2 regions of the Bacillus sp. ISL-47 genome follow, and region 2 is predicted to be linked to the other one. Evidence: a T-box and tRNA genes for the amino acid it is inferred to sense, from the RefSeq annotation. Region 2 holds a T-box; the other holds one or more tRNA genes.

What was found. The T-box of region 2 lies ahead of leuS (leucine--tRNA ligase). A T-box ahead of a tRNA ligase gene usually reads a tRNA of that ligase, here a tRNA-Leu.
Region 1: it has a tRNA-Leu gene. The T-box ahead of leuS (leucine--tRNA ligase) is inferred to sense a tRNA for this amino acid. The anticodon was not compared.

The regions. Positions count from the first base shown of each region.
Region 1 is NZ_JAGGQS010000067.1:245-5,682, reverse strand. Features, by position in the region: gene J7I93_RS21250 (ABC transporter substrate-binding protein) at 1-1,185, opposite strand, end outside; gene J7I93_RS21245 (carbohydrate ABC transporter permease) at 1,258-2,085, opposite strand; gene J7I93_RS21240 (carbohydrate ABC transporter permease) at 2,085-3,026, opposite strand; tRNA gene J7I93_RS21235 (tRNA-Leu) at 3,652-3,733, opposite strand; tRNA gene J7I93_RS21230 (tRNA-Leu) at 3,757-3,845, opposite strand; tRNA gene J7I93_RS21225 (tRNA-Cys) at 3,875-3,948, opposite strand; tRNA gene J7I93_RS21220 (tRNA-Gly) at 3,968-4,042, opposite strand; tRNA gene J7I93_RS21215 (tRNA-Gln) at 4,047-4,121, opposite strand; tRNA gene J7I93_RS21210 (tRNA-His) at 4,181-4,256, opposite strand; tRNA gene J7I93_RS21205 (tRNA-Trp) at 4,268-4,341, opposite strand; tRNA gene J7I93_RS21200 (tRNA-Tyr) at 4,349-4,432, opposite strand; tRNA gene J7I93_RS21195 (tRNA-Thr) at 4,476-4,551, opposite strand; tRNA gene J7I93_RS21190 (tRNA-Phe) at 4,561-4,633, opposite strand; tRNA gene J7I93_RS21185 (tRNA-Asp) at 4,646-4,722, opposite strand; tRNA gene J7I93_RS21180 (tRNA-Met) at 4,726-4,799, opposite strand; tRNA gene J7I93_RS21175 (tRNA-Val) at 4,949-5,024, opposite strand; tRNA gene J7I93_RS21170 (tRNA-Glu) at 5,029-5,103, opposite strand; tRNA gene J7I93_RS21165 (tRNA-Ser) at 5,120-5,210, opposite strand; tRNA gene J7I93_RS21160 (tRNA-Asn) at 5,214-5,288, opposite strand; rRNA gene rrf (5S ribosomal RNA) at 5,308-5,424, opposite strand.
Region 2 is NZ_JAGGQS010000061.1:4,566-16,948, reverse strand. Features, by position in the region: gene leuS (leucine--tRNA ligase) at 229-2,646, opposite strand; T-box leader at 2,698-2,922, opposite strand; gene J7I93_RS20290 (CBO0543 family protein) at 3,327-3,845, opposite strand; gene J7I93_RS20285 (3-hydroxybutyrate dehydrogenase) at 4,019-4,795, opposite strand; gene J7I93_RS20280 (GntP family permease) at 4,853-6,172, opposite strand; gene J7I93_RS20275 (sigma-54 interaction domain-containing protein) at 6,559-7,920, opposite strand; gene J7I93_RS20270 (hypothetical protein) at 8,063-8,413, shown strand; gene J7I93_RS20265 (MDR family MFS transporter) at 8,607-9,788, opposite strand; gene J7I93_RS20260 (glycogen biosynthesis protein GlgD) at 9,994-10,176, opposite strand; gene J7I93_RS20255 (YtzC family protein) at 10,190-10,453, opposite strand; gene mnmL (tRNA modification radical SAM protein MnmL/YtqA) at 10,782-11,750, shown strand; gene mnmM (tRNA 5-(aminomethyl)-2-thiouridylate-methyltransferase MnmM) at 11,747-12,319, shown strand; gene J7I93_RS20240 (tetraprenyl-beta-curcumene synthase family protein) at 12,353-12,383, opposite strand, start outside.

The DNA of each region.
Region 1 (5,438 bases), on a different contig from region 2:
CGCTCCATCCGGCCATCTGAACCAAGTCCAAGGAATCGTTTTATCCTCCTTCGAATATTCAAGAATGGATTGGCCAAGTGGTCCTAAACCGTTAGGCTCAATATTTTCGAAGGCAGGAATGAACGCAAATTCTTCTGTGATATAACGTTTTCCTGTTTCAGATGATACCATCCAATCGAGGAATAGTTTTGCTTCTTCAAGGTGCTCTGAATTTTTATTAAGTACCCAGTTATTAGGAACTCCAACAGGCAAACGGTCCGTTGCTGCTTCATCATCGCTTAATGAAATCGGCAGGAAGCCCATATTAATATCAGGATTAATTTCAGTAATCATATTCTCTGTCCAGTTTCCTTGCTGCAGCATTGCCGTTTTACCTGAAGCAAATAATGTAACTTGCGTATTGTAATCAGTAGTTAATGGGTTGTCATTTCCGAAGTTGATTTCTGTATCCATTACTTCTTTAAATTCTTTAAATTTGTCATTGCCCGTAATCTTTTCAGATCCGCTATATAAACCTTCGATATAAGCAACCGGATCTTCCTGCTGTGCAAATGGAATATTTAATAAGTGCTGCCCGATTACCCACCATTCTCCATAGCCGGCAGAGAAAGGCGTAATCCCTTTATCTTCTAGTTTCTTAGCTGCATCCTTAAGCTCGGAAATCGTGTTAGGAGGCTCTTTAATTCCCGCTTCTTCAAATAAATCTTTATTATAAATAAATCCATAACCTTCAAGGTTTACCGGCATACCGTAAAGCTTGCCATCTGTATCTGTCATTGGCACTTTTCCGATTGGAAGTACATGCTCTGCCCATGGCTCATTTGAAAGATCAGCAAGGTGTTCTTTCCATAGCTCCAGCTCTTTAAATCCGCCATTGTTAAAAATATCAGGATGTTCACCCGAAGCAAATTTCGCTTTTAAAGCGGCACTATAGTCTGCTCCACCGCCAACTGTCTCAAGCTTAACTTTAATATTTGGATGTTCTTTTTCAAACTCAGTAATCATTTCCTGAAGCTGTTCGGCAATTTCAACTTTAAATTGGAACATATTCAGTGTTACAACCTCATCCTCATTTTTTGAATCACCCTTTGGCTTTTCGTCCCCTGAAGAGCTTGAAGAAGAACAGCCTGCAATAATGCCTGCCGCCAAAATCAATGACAGCAATAGAAAAGCAAAGCGCTTCATATTTGTTTCCCCCCTGAATAATTTTTATATAAATTTTTACCGATTCGTGTTTAGCGGCAAAAATCTCTATAACTACTTAATAGACCCCTGTGCAATGCCCTTAATAATATGCCTTTGCAGAAATAAGAAGAAAATAATAACCGGTGTAATGCCCATTACAAGAGCGGCCAGACCCATATCCCACTGCTTCGTGTATTGTGCAAAGAATGAGCTCGTTGCCAATGGGATCGTGCGAAGTTCTGCATCCTGCAGCACAAGCAGCGGCAATAAGTAATCATTCCAAATCCACAATGTATTTAAAATCACGACTGTTACCGTAATTGGCTTTAAGAGCGGAAAAACAATCCTCCAAAAAACACCAAATTGGCTGCAGCCGTCAATCCTTGCTGATTCTTCAATTTCAATAGGAACTGTTTTTATAAATCCATGATAAAGAAATAAAGATAACGGGACACCAAAGCCAAAATACATAATGATTAATCCCGGAATACTATTTGTCAGATTTAATGCACCGCCCAGCTTCATCAGCGGAATCATAACCGTCTGAAACGGAATGACCATCGCAGATACAAAGAAGACAAACAAAATTTTACTAAGCTTCCCTGGTGTCCGAACCATCTTCCAGGCAGCCATTGAACTAATGACAACAAGACCGATATTGCTGACTACCGTTATTATAAGCGAATTCCAAAAGGCACGCGGGAAATTAATAATATCCCATACCTTCACATAATTTGAGAAAAGAAACTCTTTTGGCCAAGCCGCTGCATCGATCAAAATATCGGCAAAGCCTTTTACGGAATTAACGAGAACGAAGTAGAAAGGAATGAGGAAAATAACACCCAAAACAATTCCGATAACCTCAAGCAGAAACGTATACTTTGTGTATTTTGGGTTCATTACGCCTCAACCTCCCTCTTCTTCGTCATCATAACCTGGACAGTTGTAAAGATCGCAACAACCAGGAAGAATAGAATTGATTTCGCTGTACCCAGGCCGTACCGGTTATTTTGGAATGCTTCCTGGTAGATGTTAATCGCAACGGATTGTGTTGAATTAAATGGACCTCCGCCAGTAAGCGAAATATTCAGGTCAAATATTTTAAATGCCATCGAAATGGTTAAAAAGAAACAGATTGTAAATGCCGGTAAGATAAGCGGGATGATGATTTTGGTCAGCAGTGTCCAATTTGATGCTCCGTCTATCCTCGCTGCCTCTAAGAGATTTTGATCAACCCCCTGAAGAGCCGCAATATAAATGACCATCATATAACCGCTGATCTGCCAGGCAAACACAATCACAATTCCCCAAAAGGCAGTGGTCTCATCACCGAGCCAAGGCAGCTTAAAAATTGAAAGATCAGTAAGGTTTCCAATTGCAGTAAACCCCTTTACAAAAATAAACTGCCAAATAAAACCGAGCAATAAACCGCCAATGACATTCGGAATAAAGAAAACAGTCCGCAATAAATTCCGCGACTTCAATGCTGCATTTAATAATAAAGCCAGTCCAAATCCTATTAAATTACTAATAATAACCGAAGCAAGCATAAACTTTGTTGTAAAAATAAATGAATCAAAGAACTTGGGATCATTCTTAAAAATCTTAAGATAATTTTCAAGTCCTACCCATTCAACTGCAGAACTTACGCCATTCCAGGAAGTAAACGAATAATAAATCCCCATTGAAAAAGGAATAATTTGAATCAGAAGGAAAAATAACAACGCCGGCCCCACAAAAGCCCCATATGTTAAAATCCCCTTTAACTTCGCCTTTTTCCTGGATACTGTTCTTACCTCTGATTGAATAACTGTTTCTTCAATCTGAATCTTTGTCTCCAATCCTTTTCACCGCCCCCTCTACTCTTGCAAACGCTTTCCTACATTATATTTGAAAACGTTTGCATATATGGGTGACTCAGTTGACCAAAATGGTGCAATATTTTGACTTCTGTTTTAGATATGGGAAAAGCTCTCACCGGTGTGAGAGCTTTGTCTTGTAAATTTAGGGTGTATCTCATAAAATAAATCTGTCTTGAACAAAGGATGTGAATTATGTTTTTAAAGCCCCGTCACGATTGCCGCTCTTTCGTCCCCTTTCTTTCCTACTTTGCTGAGTAGGGTGCGGACTCGATTGAAGCCCTTTCGTTCCCTTTCTCTTCCCGTCCTCTGAATCAGGATACCTTCCTTACTTCCTATAGCAGCAACCCTTATATTAGGACTAGTATAGAATCATTTAATTTCATTGTTATTCCTTAAATAACTAAAGGGTTCCGAATCACTCAGAACCCATTCGAAGCCACCTTCCGAACTGTTCAGAATCTAATGCAAGTACATCCATTTTAATAACTTGGTAAAAACACCTCTAAAATTATCATCGATTATAGACTATCTATTTCTTCCATTATAAAAAATTAAAGAGCACAAAAAAAAAGGTTTTCCAATAAGGAAAACCTTTTTTTCATGATACCGGTGGTCGGGGTCGAACCGACACTCCAGAAGGAACACGATTTTGAGTCGTGCGCGTCTGCCAATTCCGCCACACCGGCATATTAAAATGTAGAAAATCTTGTGGTGCCGAGGACCGGAATCGAACCGGTACGGTAGTCACCTACCGCAGGATTTTAAGTCCTGTGCGTCTGCCAGTTCCGCCACCCCGGCGTATATCAGCGTTTCAAGATTTAAATTTGTGGAGGCGGCAACCGGATTCGAACCGGTGGTAAAGGTTTTGCAGACCTCTGCCTTACCACTTGGCTATGCCGCCATAAAGTTTAAAGTTCATCTGGAGCGGAAGACGGGATTCGAACCCGCGACCCCCACCTTGGCAAGGTGATGTTCTACCACTGAACTACTTCCGCAAAATGGCTGGGCTAGCAGGATTCGAACCTGCGAGTGACGGAGTCAAAGTCCGGTGCCTTACCGCTTGGCTATAGCCCATTGACAATTTTATGTTACATATATATGAGTTTGCTGCTTGTTTTATCACTTTAAAATTATGGGGCGACTGATGGGAATCGAACCCACGAGTGTCGGAGCCACAATCCGATGCGTTAACCACTTCGCCACAGCCGCCATCATAAAATTGGCAGGGGTAGTAGGAATCGAACCCACATCAAAGGTTTTGGAGACCTTCGTTTTACCATTAAACTATACCCCTATTTAAATGGTGGAGGGGGGCAGATTCGAACTGCCGAACCCGAAGGAGCGGATTTACAGTCCGCCGCGTTTAGCCACTTCGCTACCCCTCCGCAATATTTATTAACCTTATAAGTATATTACTTTATAAGAAAATGGTGCCGGCTAGAGGACTTGAACCCCCAACCTACTGATTACAAGTCAGTTGCTCTACCAATTGAGCTAAACCGGCTTATAAAGGTGGCTCAGGACGGAATCGAACCGCCGACACAAGGATTTTCAGTCCTTTGCTCTACCGACTGAGCTACTGAGCCACATTCAAAAAATGGCGGTCCGGACGGGACTCGAACCCGCGACCTCCTGCGTGACAGGCAGGCATTCTAACCAACTGAACTACCGGACCAGATTGCGGGGGCAGGATTTGAACCTGCGACCTTCGGGTTATGAGCCCGACGAGCTACCGGACTGCTCCACCCCGCGATAGTATTATTTATGTGATTTTTCTATGCTCACATCTAGCATAAGGACTGTCCCGATCTTAGGAAGCTAACTCAAGCAGCAGCTCGATCGGTACAACTCGCAGTTTATTCAGTGAAGTAACGCTTCGTTGCTCCACCCCGCGATATATATGGTGGAGGATGACGGGATCGAACCGCCGACCCTCTGCTTGTAAGGCAGATGCTCTCCCAGCTGAGCTAATCCTCCAAAATGGTGACCCCTACGGGATTCGAACCCGTGTTACCGCCGTGAAAGGGCGGTGTCTTAACCGCTTGACCAAGGGGCCAATATGAAATTTATAATGGCGGAGAGCAAGGGATTTGAACCCTTGATACGCGGTTAGCGTATACACGATTTCCAATCGTGCTCCTTCGGCCACTCGGACAGCTCTCCATATGGCTCCGCAGGTAGGATTCGAACCTACGACCGTTCGGTTAACAGCCGAATGCTCTACCACTGAGCTACTGCGGAATAGTGGTATAATGAAACAGCCCGGCAGCGTCCTACTCTCACAGGGGGACAGCCCCCAACTACCATCGGCGCTGAGAAGCTTAACTTCCGTGTTCGGTATGGGAACGGGTGTGACCTTCTCGCTATCGCCACCAGACTATTTTTTCAAAG
Region 2 (12,383 bases):
CTGGTACCACGTAACCCAATGCGCCTAGTTGATGATATTGGGGCTCGACTTGATGATATATAAAGAAATATGACAATAAAAATGTCAGTGTTGACGATATAGCCTTTTTCAAATTAATTTCAAGCTGTTTTATGCACTAACAGTACCTCTTTTTATTCCTTTTTTTCAGCATTTACACAAAAAACCACCCCTTTTTCCTAAAAAAGAGGTGGTTTCAGCTAAAAAGTCTTAATTTGCAACGATATTTACAAGTTTACCTGGTACTGCAATAACTTTGCGGACTGTTTTTCCGTCAATTTGCTCTTTTACCTTGTCATCGCCCATTGCGATTTGCTCCAATAGATCTTTCTTGGCATCTGCAGGAACCATTAGTTTGGCTTTTACTTTGCCGTTGATTTGGATCACGATTTCTACTTCGTCGTCAACCATTTTCGCTTCATCGTATGCAGGCCATGCTTCATAGGCAATCGATCCGCTATGGCCGAATTTTGACCAAAGCTCTTCTGATATATGAGGAGCGATAGGCGAAAGCATTTTTACAAAGCCTTCAACATAGCTTTTTGGAAGGACAGCAGCTTTATATGCTTCATTAATAAATACCATCATTTGTGAAATGGCTGTATTGAAGCGTAATCCTTCGTAGTCCTCAGTTACCTTTTTAACGGTTTGGTGGTATACCTTTTCCAGATTCGTGCCTTCTTCAGTGTCCTGGATTTTCGGACTTAATTCGCCGTTTTCTTCAACAAATAAGCGCCAGATGCGGTCTAGGAATCTTCTTGAACCGTCCAAACCATTTGTAGACCAGGCTATCGATGCTTCAAGCGGCCCCATGAACATTTCGTATAGGCGAAGTGTGTCTGCACCATGGCTCGCAACAATCTCATCCGGATTGACTACATTACCTTTTGACTTACTCATTTTTTCATTATTTTCGCCAAGGATCATCCCCTGGTTGAATAGCTTTTGGAAAGGCTCTTTCGTATGGACAACGCCTACATCATAAAGGACCTTATGCCAGAAGCGGGCATATAGAAGGTGAAGAACCGCATGTTCTGCTCCCCCGATATAGATATCAACCGGAAGCCATTCTTTTAATTTTTCAGGATCTGCAAGAGCTTCACTGTTTTTAGGATCGATATAGCGCAAGTAGTACCAGCAGCTTCCTGCCCATTGCGGCATTGTGTTTGTTTCTCTGCGGCCTTTTTTACCTGTTTCAGGGTCCACAACGTTAACCCACTCATCAATGTTGGCTAATGGAGACTCACCTGTGCCGGATGGTTTAATTTCCGTTGTCTTCGGAAGTACTAATGGCAGCTGCTCATCTGGAACGGCTGTCATTGTTCCGTCCTCCCAATGAATAATCGGGATTGGCTCTCCCCAGTAACGCTGGCGGCTGAATAGCCAGTCACGAAGTCGGTACGTAACCTTTTTCGTTCCAATGCCTTTTTCTTCAAGCCACGCGATGATTTTTTCGATGGCATCTTCTTTGTTTAAGTCATTAAGGAAATCAGAGTTTACATGCACGCCATCGCCAGTGTAGGCTTCTTTCTCAACGTCTCCGCCTGCAACTACCTCTTTAATTGGAAGTTCGAATTGCTTGGCAAACTCATAATCGCGTTCGTCATGAGCCGGAACAGCCATAATCGCGCCTGTTCCATAGCTTACTAAAACGTAGTCTGCAATCCAGATCGGCATTTTTTCGCCGTTAACGGGATTGACTGCATAGGCGCCAGTGAATACACCCGTTTTTTCTTTAGCCAAATCAGTACGCTCAAGATCGCTCTTGCTCTTTACTTTGTCAATGTACGCCTGAACCGCTTCACGCTGCTCATCCGTTGTAATTTTATCAACAAGCGCATGCTCTGGAGCCAGGACAGCATATGTTGCACCGAATAATGTGTCTGGGCGTGTTGTAAAAACAGTGAAAGTACCGTCATGGCCATCTATATTAAAGGTAACCTCTGCACCTTCTGAACGTCCGATCCAGTTTCTCTGCATGTCTTTAAGGCTTTCTGGCCAATCCAACAAATCAAGATCCTCAAGCAGGCGATCCGCATAAGCCGTAATTTTCAGCATCCACTGTCTCATTGGACGGCGCTCTACCGGATGGCCGCCACGCTCACTTTTTCCGTCAATAACCTCTTCATTGGCAAGAACAGTTCCCAATGCAGGGCACCAGTTAACAGCTACTTCATCAATGTAAGCTAGCCCTTTTTCATAAAGCTTTAAGAAAATCCATTGTGTCCATTTATAATATTCAGGATCTGTTGTATTGACTTCACGTTCCCAATCATATGAAAAGCCTAGTGCTTTAATCTGGCGGCGGAATGTATTGATATTTTGCTCTGTAAATTCTGCCGGATCATTCCCTGTATCAAGTGCATATTGCTCTGCAGGCAAACCGAATGCATCCCAGCCCATTGGGTGAAGGACGTTATAGCCCTGCATACGCTTCATGCGGGAAAGGATATCTGTTGCTGTATAGCCTTCCGGATGGCCAACATGAAGGCCTGCACCAGATGGATAAGGGAACATATCAAGCGCATAAAATTTGCGCTTGCCTTTATCTTCAGTTGTTTTAAATGTCTTATTTTCGTCCCAGTAGCTTTGCCACTTTTTTTCAATCTCCTGGTGATTGAAACTCATCTTTGTTTCCTCCTATTAGTGAAAATAAAATAAAAAAACCTCTCATCCCATAAAAGGGACGAGAGGATTATGTATAAATCTCCCGCGGTACCACCCACATTAGTGACCATGTCACTCGCTTCATTCATCCTTAACGCGGAATACGGCAAGCATTACTGCTACTTCACACTTGCTGCTCAAAGGCGAGTTCATGATGTGCCCGGCTGACTTGCACCGTCCGTCAACTCTCTACAATCGGGCTGAAGCACCATTACTATTCCTTATCTAAGCATTTATATATATGAGAATATAGCTATTGTAATAAATTTCCCGCCAGGTTGCAAGTAGGCTTATCCTGACAGGAAATTTAATATCTAAAATATGCAGAGAACACCGAATGTGTGCACAATTCCACATGTAATTTATTTTCTAAAAGATTGTTGTTTTTGAATAGATTTGTGAATAGAAACATTGTAAATAAGGTTGGTTGATTGGAGCGTAAGGTGCGAGACTCCAGCGGGAGGAGTGGGACAGGTGAGACCCCGCAGGCGCTGGCGCCGAGGAGGCTCACCGCCCGCCCCGCGGAAAGCGAGCATCCTGGAGCGGAAATCAACCTTTTCTTTCTACTTATTGAAAAAGCAACAAAATTTGTGAAAACAGAAATAAACAGCACCCCAATTACCCAGTGTTTCGCCCTAAATCTACTTCAAATCAGCAAGATGCGGATGGAAGAACCATAGAAGAATTGCGATAATAGGAACAGAAACCGCCAAAGCGATGCCGGGCTTTTTATAATGCATTCGCAGCATAATGAACATTATTGTATTGAAGAGTACAGACCACCAGAATCCCCAGCTGTTATCATATACGAACAATCCCTTCTTAGAAAACAAATACTCCAGCACTGAAAAATAACTGATCCAAACACCTATATATAGGAATTTTTTCTTTAGGTTCTTTTCAGGGAAGTAACGAAGATAGATCATAACGACGACTGGAATGATAATCAAGGTGAAGGTGATTTCAATCAGAGTGTGGTTTAGCCAATCGAAGGTAACGGCCCTGTAAGCCCAAAGCGTATGATTATAAAACAAAAAATTATAAAGGAAGTTTGCGATCATATAAAATTGGACGGTTGGATAATATTCCTTCCATCTTTTCCAATCAACAAATTTCCATGCGAAAAAAATATAAACAAGAACCACCAATAGTAAATACAAAATATCTCCACCAATTACCTGCAGGATTTAGGTATTTCCAATATACCCAAATTTTACGCTATTTTATTCAACTCCAGGATCAATAGAAAAAGAGGGCAGTAGCAGCCCTCTTTAATATGTAGATAAGATTCGATTCACTTGCAGTTCATAAAGGGTGTTTTAGGCCCCTATTATTACTGAACGGTATAGCCTCCATCAATAACTGCCGCCTGGCCCGTAATCCCTTTTGCTGATTCGCCAGCAAGGAAAATCGCATAGTCTGCAATTTCTTCAACGGTTAAAAGTCTCTTTTGCGGCACTAGTGGATAAATAACCTCTTCAAGTGCCTTTTCAAGCGGTACATTTCTCGTTTTGGCAAGATCATTCAGCTGGTTTCTTACCAGCGGAGTATCTACATAGCCCGGACAAATCGCATTAACAGTGATGCCTTCTTCGGCTGCCTCAAGTGCAGCGACCTTCGTAAGGCCAATTACTCCATGCTTCGCGCTATTATAAGCAGCTTTTCCTGCAAACCCTACCAATCCGTTAATTGAAGCCATATTGATGATTCTTCCTGATTTTTGCTTTTTCATAACAGGCATAACATGCTTAATCGCAACGAACGGCGCGGTCAGCATGACCTTAATGAGAAACTCAAATTTTTCAGTTGGAAAATCCTCAATAAACGAAACATGCTGCAGTCCTGCATTATTGATCAGGACATCCAGCGTCCCGAAATGGCTGACTGTTTCCTGGATCGCCTCTTGTATTTCCTGTTCAGAAGTAACATCGCATTTTAGCCCGATCGCTTCATACCCTTCACTGTTGAGAGTTTCTGCAGCTTTTTCGACGGCATCTTCCTGAATATCTGTCAAAACAATTTTAGACCCGTTTTCCGCAAACCTTTTTCCAATTTCGTAGCCTATTCCCTGAGCTGCTCCAGTTATAAATACTACTTTATTTTTCACCATAAGTATTCTCCTTTCAAAAACAAAGCTGGGGCCCGCTTGGATGAGCCCCTGCCGTAGTTAGATTCCTAGTCCAAGAGAGAACAAGACAATAGCCAGCGCAAGTCCGATTAGCGGAACGATAACCGTAACAGCTGCTACAGCTCCATATGCAGCCTGGTGGGTTTCCCCGCAAATCGCCCTGACAGTGGTAACGACATAGCCATTATGCGGCAGCGAGTCAAGGGCACCAGATGAAATGGCTACTGTCCTGTGGAGGGCTTCCGCATTGACACCCATATCCATATAATGCGGCGCCAATATTGGCAATGCGATTGCCTGGCCCCCTGAAGCCGAACCGGTCATACCGGCAATTACACTAACAGCAATTGCACCGCCAATCAGCGGACTTCCAGGAATGTTTGTCATCATATCTACTGCTGTTGCAAATGCAGGCACTGCCTTGGCAACCCCTCCAAATCCAACCACAGCAGCGGTATTACCGATAGCGATTAGCGCGCCAAGTGTTCCATCAGACACAGCATTCCAAAAGTTCGTAAAGTACTTGCGGTTTAACAAATATGTAGCAATGACACCGCCCAATAATGCAAGAATAAGTGCAGACTGTTTAAGCGAATCATGGAACACAAACGAGATAATTAATACAACGATTAACGGCACAACGCCCATGAAGGGGTGCGGCAGCTCTTTATTTTCAGTAACTGGATCCTGTTTGCGCGATTCGAAGGTTTCTCCTTTGTTCACAGCCTTCGTGATCATGCGCTTCAGCCACCAGTATCCGAATATCATCATAAACACAGCTGCGATTAAACTGACTTCCCATCCAGCATATGGAGTGGTTCCAAGGTATTCGATTGGAATCCAGTTTTGGATTTCCGGTGACCCGGCAGATGTCATGGTGAAAGTTACGGAACCAAAGGCAAGTGCTGCAGGGATAAACCTTCTTGGAAGATTAGCCTGCTTAAATAAACTTAAGGCCATTGGATATACGGAAAAAGCCACTACAAACAAGCTGACGCCTCCGTATGTTAAGATCGCACAGGAAGCAACAATGGCAAGTACCGCGTATTTCATGCCCAGCTTATCAACCACCATTTTAGACACACTGTCAGCCGCTCCGCTATCCTCCATTACTTTCCCAAATATCGCTCCCAATAGGAACATTAAGTACCATGAAGTAACGAAACCTGAAAAACCGGACATATAATTCCCGACCAGATTGGCCTCTCCTTCCCCAGCAAGCTGCGGAAACAGCGGCATTCCGCTAAAGACAGCTACAAACAGTGCAGACAATGGTCCTACAACCAATAGGTTCATCCCCCGCATCGTTAGGAAAATCAGCAGGGCGAGCCCTCCTATTAAACCGATCATACTTAGCATTGCATTTCCCCCTTTATTATTCTTAAATAGAAAAAACTAATTGGCAACCTCCTTCTTGTAACCGTTTGCAAAAAATAAGCTGAACCTTCGTTTTAAAACAGCAATCCGATAGTGGCTTATTTACTAATTGACATTGCAAGAAACATGCCAAATAGAACTACTTTATAGATAGGGGGATGATGAACTATTTATGAATCTTTATTCCGGAATTCCGGAATAAGCAAATAGCAAGGCCACCAAATATACCAGACAAGTTTTCAGATAATTATGTCTAAACCTTGATTAATTAAAAAGAAAATTACTACAATAAAAACAGTCCAGAAATTCGGAACGCATTCCGGGTTTCCGGACTACCTTTTCCTGGTTCTTCATTCTTCACCTTTTCTTTATTCAATTCCATATTTTTTTAGTTTTTCATACATAGAAGACTTGCTGATGCCAAGGGCTTTCGCTGCTTCGCGACGGTCATTGTTAAATTTGCTTAAGCTTTGTGTGAGGATACGCTTCTCTGTTTCTTCTAATATATCCTTCAGTTTCTTTTTGCCAACCGGATAAACAGCCGAATCTTTCAGGTAATCTGGCAATGATTCCGTTGAGATGGTTTCATTGCTGGTTAAATGCACGGATGCCTCTAAAACATTTTCCAGCTCTCTGATATTTCCCGGCCAGCTGTACTGGTGAAATTTTTCGATTACACCCTCGTCAATTGCACTGATTCTCTTGCCTGATTTTTTGGTGATTTTTTCTATAAAATAATCAATCAGGATAGTCAGATCCTCCAGCCTATCTCGCAATGGAGGAACCATAAACGGCACAACATTGATCCGATAAAATAAATCTTCCCTGAAACGTTTTTCTTCCATCATTTTTTCGAGCGGCCGATTGGTTGCAGCAATAATTCTGACATCCACATTAACAGGTTCAGTCGAACCAACGCTTTCGATTTCACCTTCCTGAAGAGCGCGCAATAGCTTTACTTGCATATTGAGAGGCATATCGCCAATTTCATCCAGAAACAATGTGCCTCCATCTGCGAGCTGGAACTTTCCTTTTTTGCCGCCTTTTTTCGCACCTGTAAAAGCTCCTTCCTCATAGCCGAACAACTCTGATTCCAGCAGATGCTCCGGGATGGCACCGCAGTTTATTTTTACGAACGGCTGATGGCTTCTGTTGCTGAGCTGGTGAATGCTATGGGCAAACAGCTCTTTTCCTGTCCCGCTTTCCCCTCTGATCAAAACGGAAATATCGCTTGCGGCTACCATTTTTACTTTTTCCTTTAGGCTCTGGATTTGTTTGGAGCTGCCCAAAATATCGTCGAGACTATATTTAACACTTCGGTCAATGTCCTGGATGTAGCTCTGGATTTTTGTCAGCATGCTCTTCACATGGCTGTTCATTTGCATCCATTCCTTTGTATCCCTGAAAAATACAGTCCCAAATGCTCCTAACACTTCCCCTCCCGCAACGATAGGAATGCGATTTGCAATCATATAATTGCCTTTAATGTATTGAAGGTCAGCAATTTCTTCCTTTCCTGTCGCGGCAACAATGTGCATCCGTGAATTTTCAATAACCTGGGCAACATGCACCCCCAGCACCTGCTCCCTCTCGGCCTCCAGAAAATCGCAGTAATTTTTATTGATATAAATAATTTTCCCTTCTCTATCAACTACCACCAGCCAGCCAAAAGCGTTTTCAACGATGGTTTCGACAATTTCAATTGGCAATTCAAATAATGCGTTTTTCATCTTAATCTCCTCTTTTAAGGCAAGCTCCATTTTATTAATTATTTTATCATATTTTTCTGACAACAAATTTGGCAATAAAGGTATTCTTCCCGCTTTTATTGCCCATACCATTATTAATCGGAAGCTTGGGGAGGTGTTTTGCATGAAAGGCATTTATTTTATCAATCCACATTGGCAGTCCGGAAAATTAACAAAAGAGGAAAGTTCTCAGTTACAAAAACAGGCGCTGGAAGATTACATTGAAGAACAGAATATTTTCACCGTAAAACTCAATCAATGGCAGCTGAACGATTATTACACGATTCCGCACGCCCTTCTATATGACTTAAAACAACATAGAGCGGACCTGGATGTTTTGCTTCTTTATTCGGAAGAGGTGCTGGAAGACTTTATTGACTCCTATCCAGCCAGATGGCTTATATTAAAAAGCTTTTTCAATGAGGTTGTATTTGCGGACAAGCAAAAGGAAGAATTTTTGGAAGGCGCCGGTTAAGGCTTCAGATATAGACTTGGCCGATAAAACTGATGGACTCGTTGATCTACCTAAAATTTCGTTGATATATTGATTTTTCCGTTGATATCTGGCTTAATTTCGTTGATATATTCAATTTTTCATTGATATCTGGCTATTTCGCTGAGAAATTTTATAAACAGAAAAACCTGCAGCGGCAAACTGCAGGCTTTTCTTATGAAGCATGTGCCAATTCTTTGGTCTCCTTCAATTTCCGGTCATATACCATGGTTGTTATGATAGCAAAAACATATAATACCATCAAAACAGCAAATAGCATGGAAATTCCATAAAGGTCAACCAAAATACCGCCCAATAAAGGTCCAATCATGCGGCCGCCTGTTGCTGTGCTGTTAACGATACCCTGGTAAAAGCCTTCTCGCCCTTTAGGCGCAAGCTGATTGGCAATCGTAGGCACCGCCGGCCAAATGAGCATTTCGCCAATCGTCAGAATCACCATTGCAGCAATAAAGGCAGAAAATTGCTGGGCGTTTGCCGCTACCGCAAAGGATCCAATAAAAATGACCATTCCAGCGATCATCTGGGACTTTAATGTTTTGAACCATTTTACCAAACCGCTTATAAAAGGCTGGCCAAGAACAATCAGCGCTCCGTTGATAGACCAAAGCAGGCTGTATTGCTTGAGAGAAATATTCATTTCCTGGGTATATGCTGCAATAGTGGATTGCCACTGCACATATCCAACCCAGCATAGTAAATATCCGACACATAGAATGAGTAATGCATATAGCTTTGTATAGTTTTTAACCACTCTATTTTCCTGTAGAATCGATGTTTGCTGGCCTGATATTGTATTAATGCCCCGATATCCGAATACGGCTATCAGCAGAAATACAATGTACATGAGTGTATTTGCCAGGAAAATTAGCTGGAACGAATACGATGCCACTAGGCCGCCAAGAGCTGCCCCAATCGCCACACCTGCATTCTGTGCCACATAAATGGCATTGAATGCCTTTCGCCCGCCTTCCTTCCAAACCGATCCCGCCATGGCAAACATCGATGGAAAAACAATCCCCGATCCAAAGCCTACAAATGTCAGAAACACCATATACGCTGGCCAGCCATGCCAAAAGGTCAGGCCAAGAAGCGCTATTACGGTAATCCCAATTCCGAGTAGAATGGACCGATAGCCGCCTATTTTATCAAAGAGACTTCCGCCAAACAAATTGCCCACGACACTGGCAGCCGAGTTCAGCATAAGGACAAGTCCTGCTACAGATAAAGATTTCCCTAAATGCTCATGAATGTAAATGGTATTTAAAGGCCACAAAAAAGAAGAGCCGGTTACATTCACTGCCATCCCAATAATTAAGAGCCATAAGGTACGCGGCATGTAAAAACGCCCCTTTAACATATTTATTTTACTTGCCGGAAGACACTTGCCCCCGGCACTATATTTCGAAATCCAAAATAATTTTAGTTGTTTTTTCCTGTCCTTGCAATAGTTTTCTATTCGATTATTATAGACAGAATAATTCTACTTTTTGACGCATAATAAAGCCCCGATACGAAGTGTATCGGGGCTTTTCCAAGTTTATTCAGGAGGATTGTTCAGGTTCCGGATGGAATTTTGATTTGACAGGCTGTCCGCCCGTGTTTTCATACTTCTTTTTCGATTGCTTTACTGCATCAAAATCCTGTCCTAGTTCAAGGTCCTGGCTGTTGACTCCGTTTCGTGTCTTTTGTTCAGGATTATTTTGCTTTGAACGTTTTTTTACCAAATCGATCACTCCTTTAATGAGGAAGTATTATCATCTGATTTTGGAGCTGCTGCAGCTGAAGCCTCATCCGGTGAAGCTGTTCGCGCTGCTGGGAATTGGCGCTATGGGCCATTTGAGTAATATCATTATAAGCAGCTTCTAAAGATTGAAGAGCACCGGAGTAATCCTCATCATTATAGTGTTCCTGTGTCCGCCCGGACTCAAACTGCTCTTGTGCAAAGCGGATCGCATCCTCACATTGCTGCAAGAGTGTATCCATCGATTCACGAGTTGCCATTTTACGTTCCCCTCCTTGAAGAATGGGTATAGAAGCATGCATGCTTCATGTATTAGTTTGTACATTTTTCCGCAATCCTTACTCCCCTATTTCCTGCCAATTCCCCTTGGATAAGGCTTTACGTTCATGTTAAGATTAATTTTGTTAAAACAAGCATTGCTATATGGGTGCACTTCAGTGCTACGTAATTTTATTAAAGGCTTTGTTAAAGCTAATTGTTGATTATGGCACTGAGTTACGGAAATCAACAGGCAAAATTAAAAGAGCTTTTATTAAAAATGTATGCTTTTAACCTTTATAGATAAGTTCACAAAGGGAGGGAACAGGTATGGATCTAACGAATCCTTTTCCGTTTGCATCTGATCATAAGCGATACCATACTTGGAATTATCATTTACGGAATGAATTTGGCCATAAAGTTTTCAAAGTAGCATTGGACGGCGGCTTTGATTGCCCTAACCGTGACGGTACTGTTGCACATGGCGGCTGCACCTTTTGCAGTGCGGCAGGCTCAGGGGATTTTGCCGGAAACCGTGCAGACGACTTGGAAATCCAGTTTCACGAAATCAAGGCAAAAATGCACAATAAATGGAAAGATGGCAAGTATATGGCCTACTTTCAGGCTTTTACAAACACACATGCACCTGTAGGAGTGCTGCGTGACATGTATGAAAGAGTGCTCGCACAGGAAGATGCAGTTGGCCTTTCCATCGCGACTCGCCCTGACTGCCTGCCTGATGATGTAGTTGAATACTTGGCTGAGCTTAACCAAAGAACCTACCTTTGGGTAGAGCTGGGGTTACAGACTGTTCATGAGCGGACAGGCCTGCTGATCAACCGCGCACATGACTACCAATGCTATATGGAGGGAGTAAACAAACTCCGCAAACATGGGATCCGCGTATGCTCCCATATTATTAATGGCCTTCCGCTTGAAACGCCCGAAATGATGATGGAAACTGCTTGTGAGGTTGCAAAGCTTGATGTACAGGGAATAAAGATTCACCTTCTCCATTTATTAAAGGGGACGCCCATGGTCAAGCAATTTGAAAAAGGCATGCTTGAGTTCATGTCTCTAGAAGAGTATGTAAACTTAGTATGCGACCAGCTGGAGATTTTACCTCCGGAAATGATTGTGCATCGAATTACGGGAGATGGTCCGATTGATTTGATGATTGGGCCGATGTGGAGCGTTAATAAATGGGAGGTTCTCAACAGCATTGATGCTGAATTAATGCGCAGAAACAGCTGGCAGGGGAAGTTTTATAGCCCAAGCCAATTGGAGGCAATGTCATGAAGCTTGAAAGAATACTACCTTTTGCAAGGCAGCTGCTTGAGAAAGCAGTATCGCCCGGAGACATCGTTATTGATGCCACTTTAGGGAATGGGCACGATACCGTTTATCTTGCCAACTTAGTTGGGCCAAACGGAAGGGTATATGGATTCGATATTCAGGAAGATGCAGTTATTAATACGAAAGCACGCCTGGCAGAGCATGATCTGGCTGACCGGGCTACCCTTTTTCACTCAGGACACGAATTTATACTTGAAAATGTACCGCCAGTTCATCATGGCAAAATAACCGCTGCCATTTTTAACTTAGGCTATTTGCCTGGAGGGGATAAATCAATTGTTACCCGGCCGCAAACAACTATTTCCGCAATCGACCAGCTGTTGGAGCTGATGGCGCCTGAAGGAATCATTCTTTTGGTCATTTATCACGGCCATATAGAAGGAGCAGTTGAACGGGATTATCTGCTCCGTTATGTGAAACAGCTGGACCAAAGCCTGGTCCATGTCCTGCAGTATCAGTTTATTAATCAAAAGAATCATCCTCCGTTTATAGTGGCGATTGAAAAACGGTAAACAAGTACAAAAAGCCTGCGTGAATGCAGGCTTTTATGTTTTTATAAATGCTTTGCCCACCCCG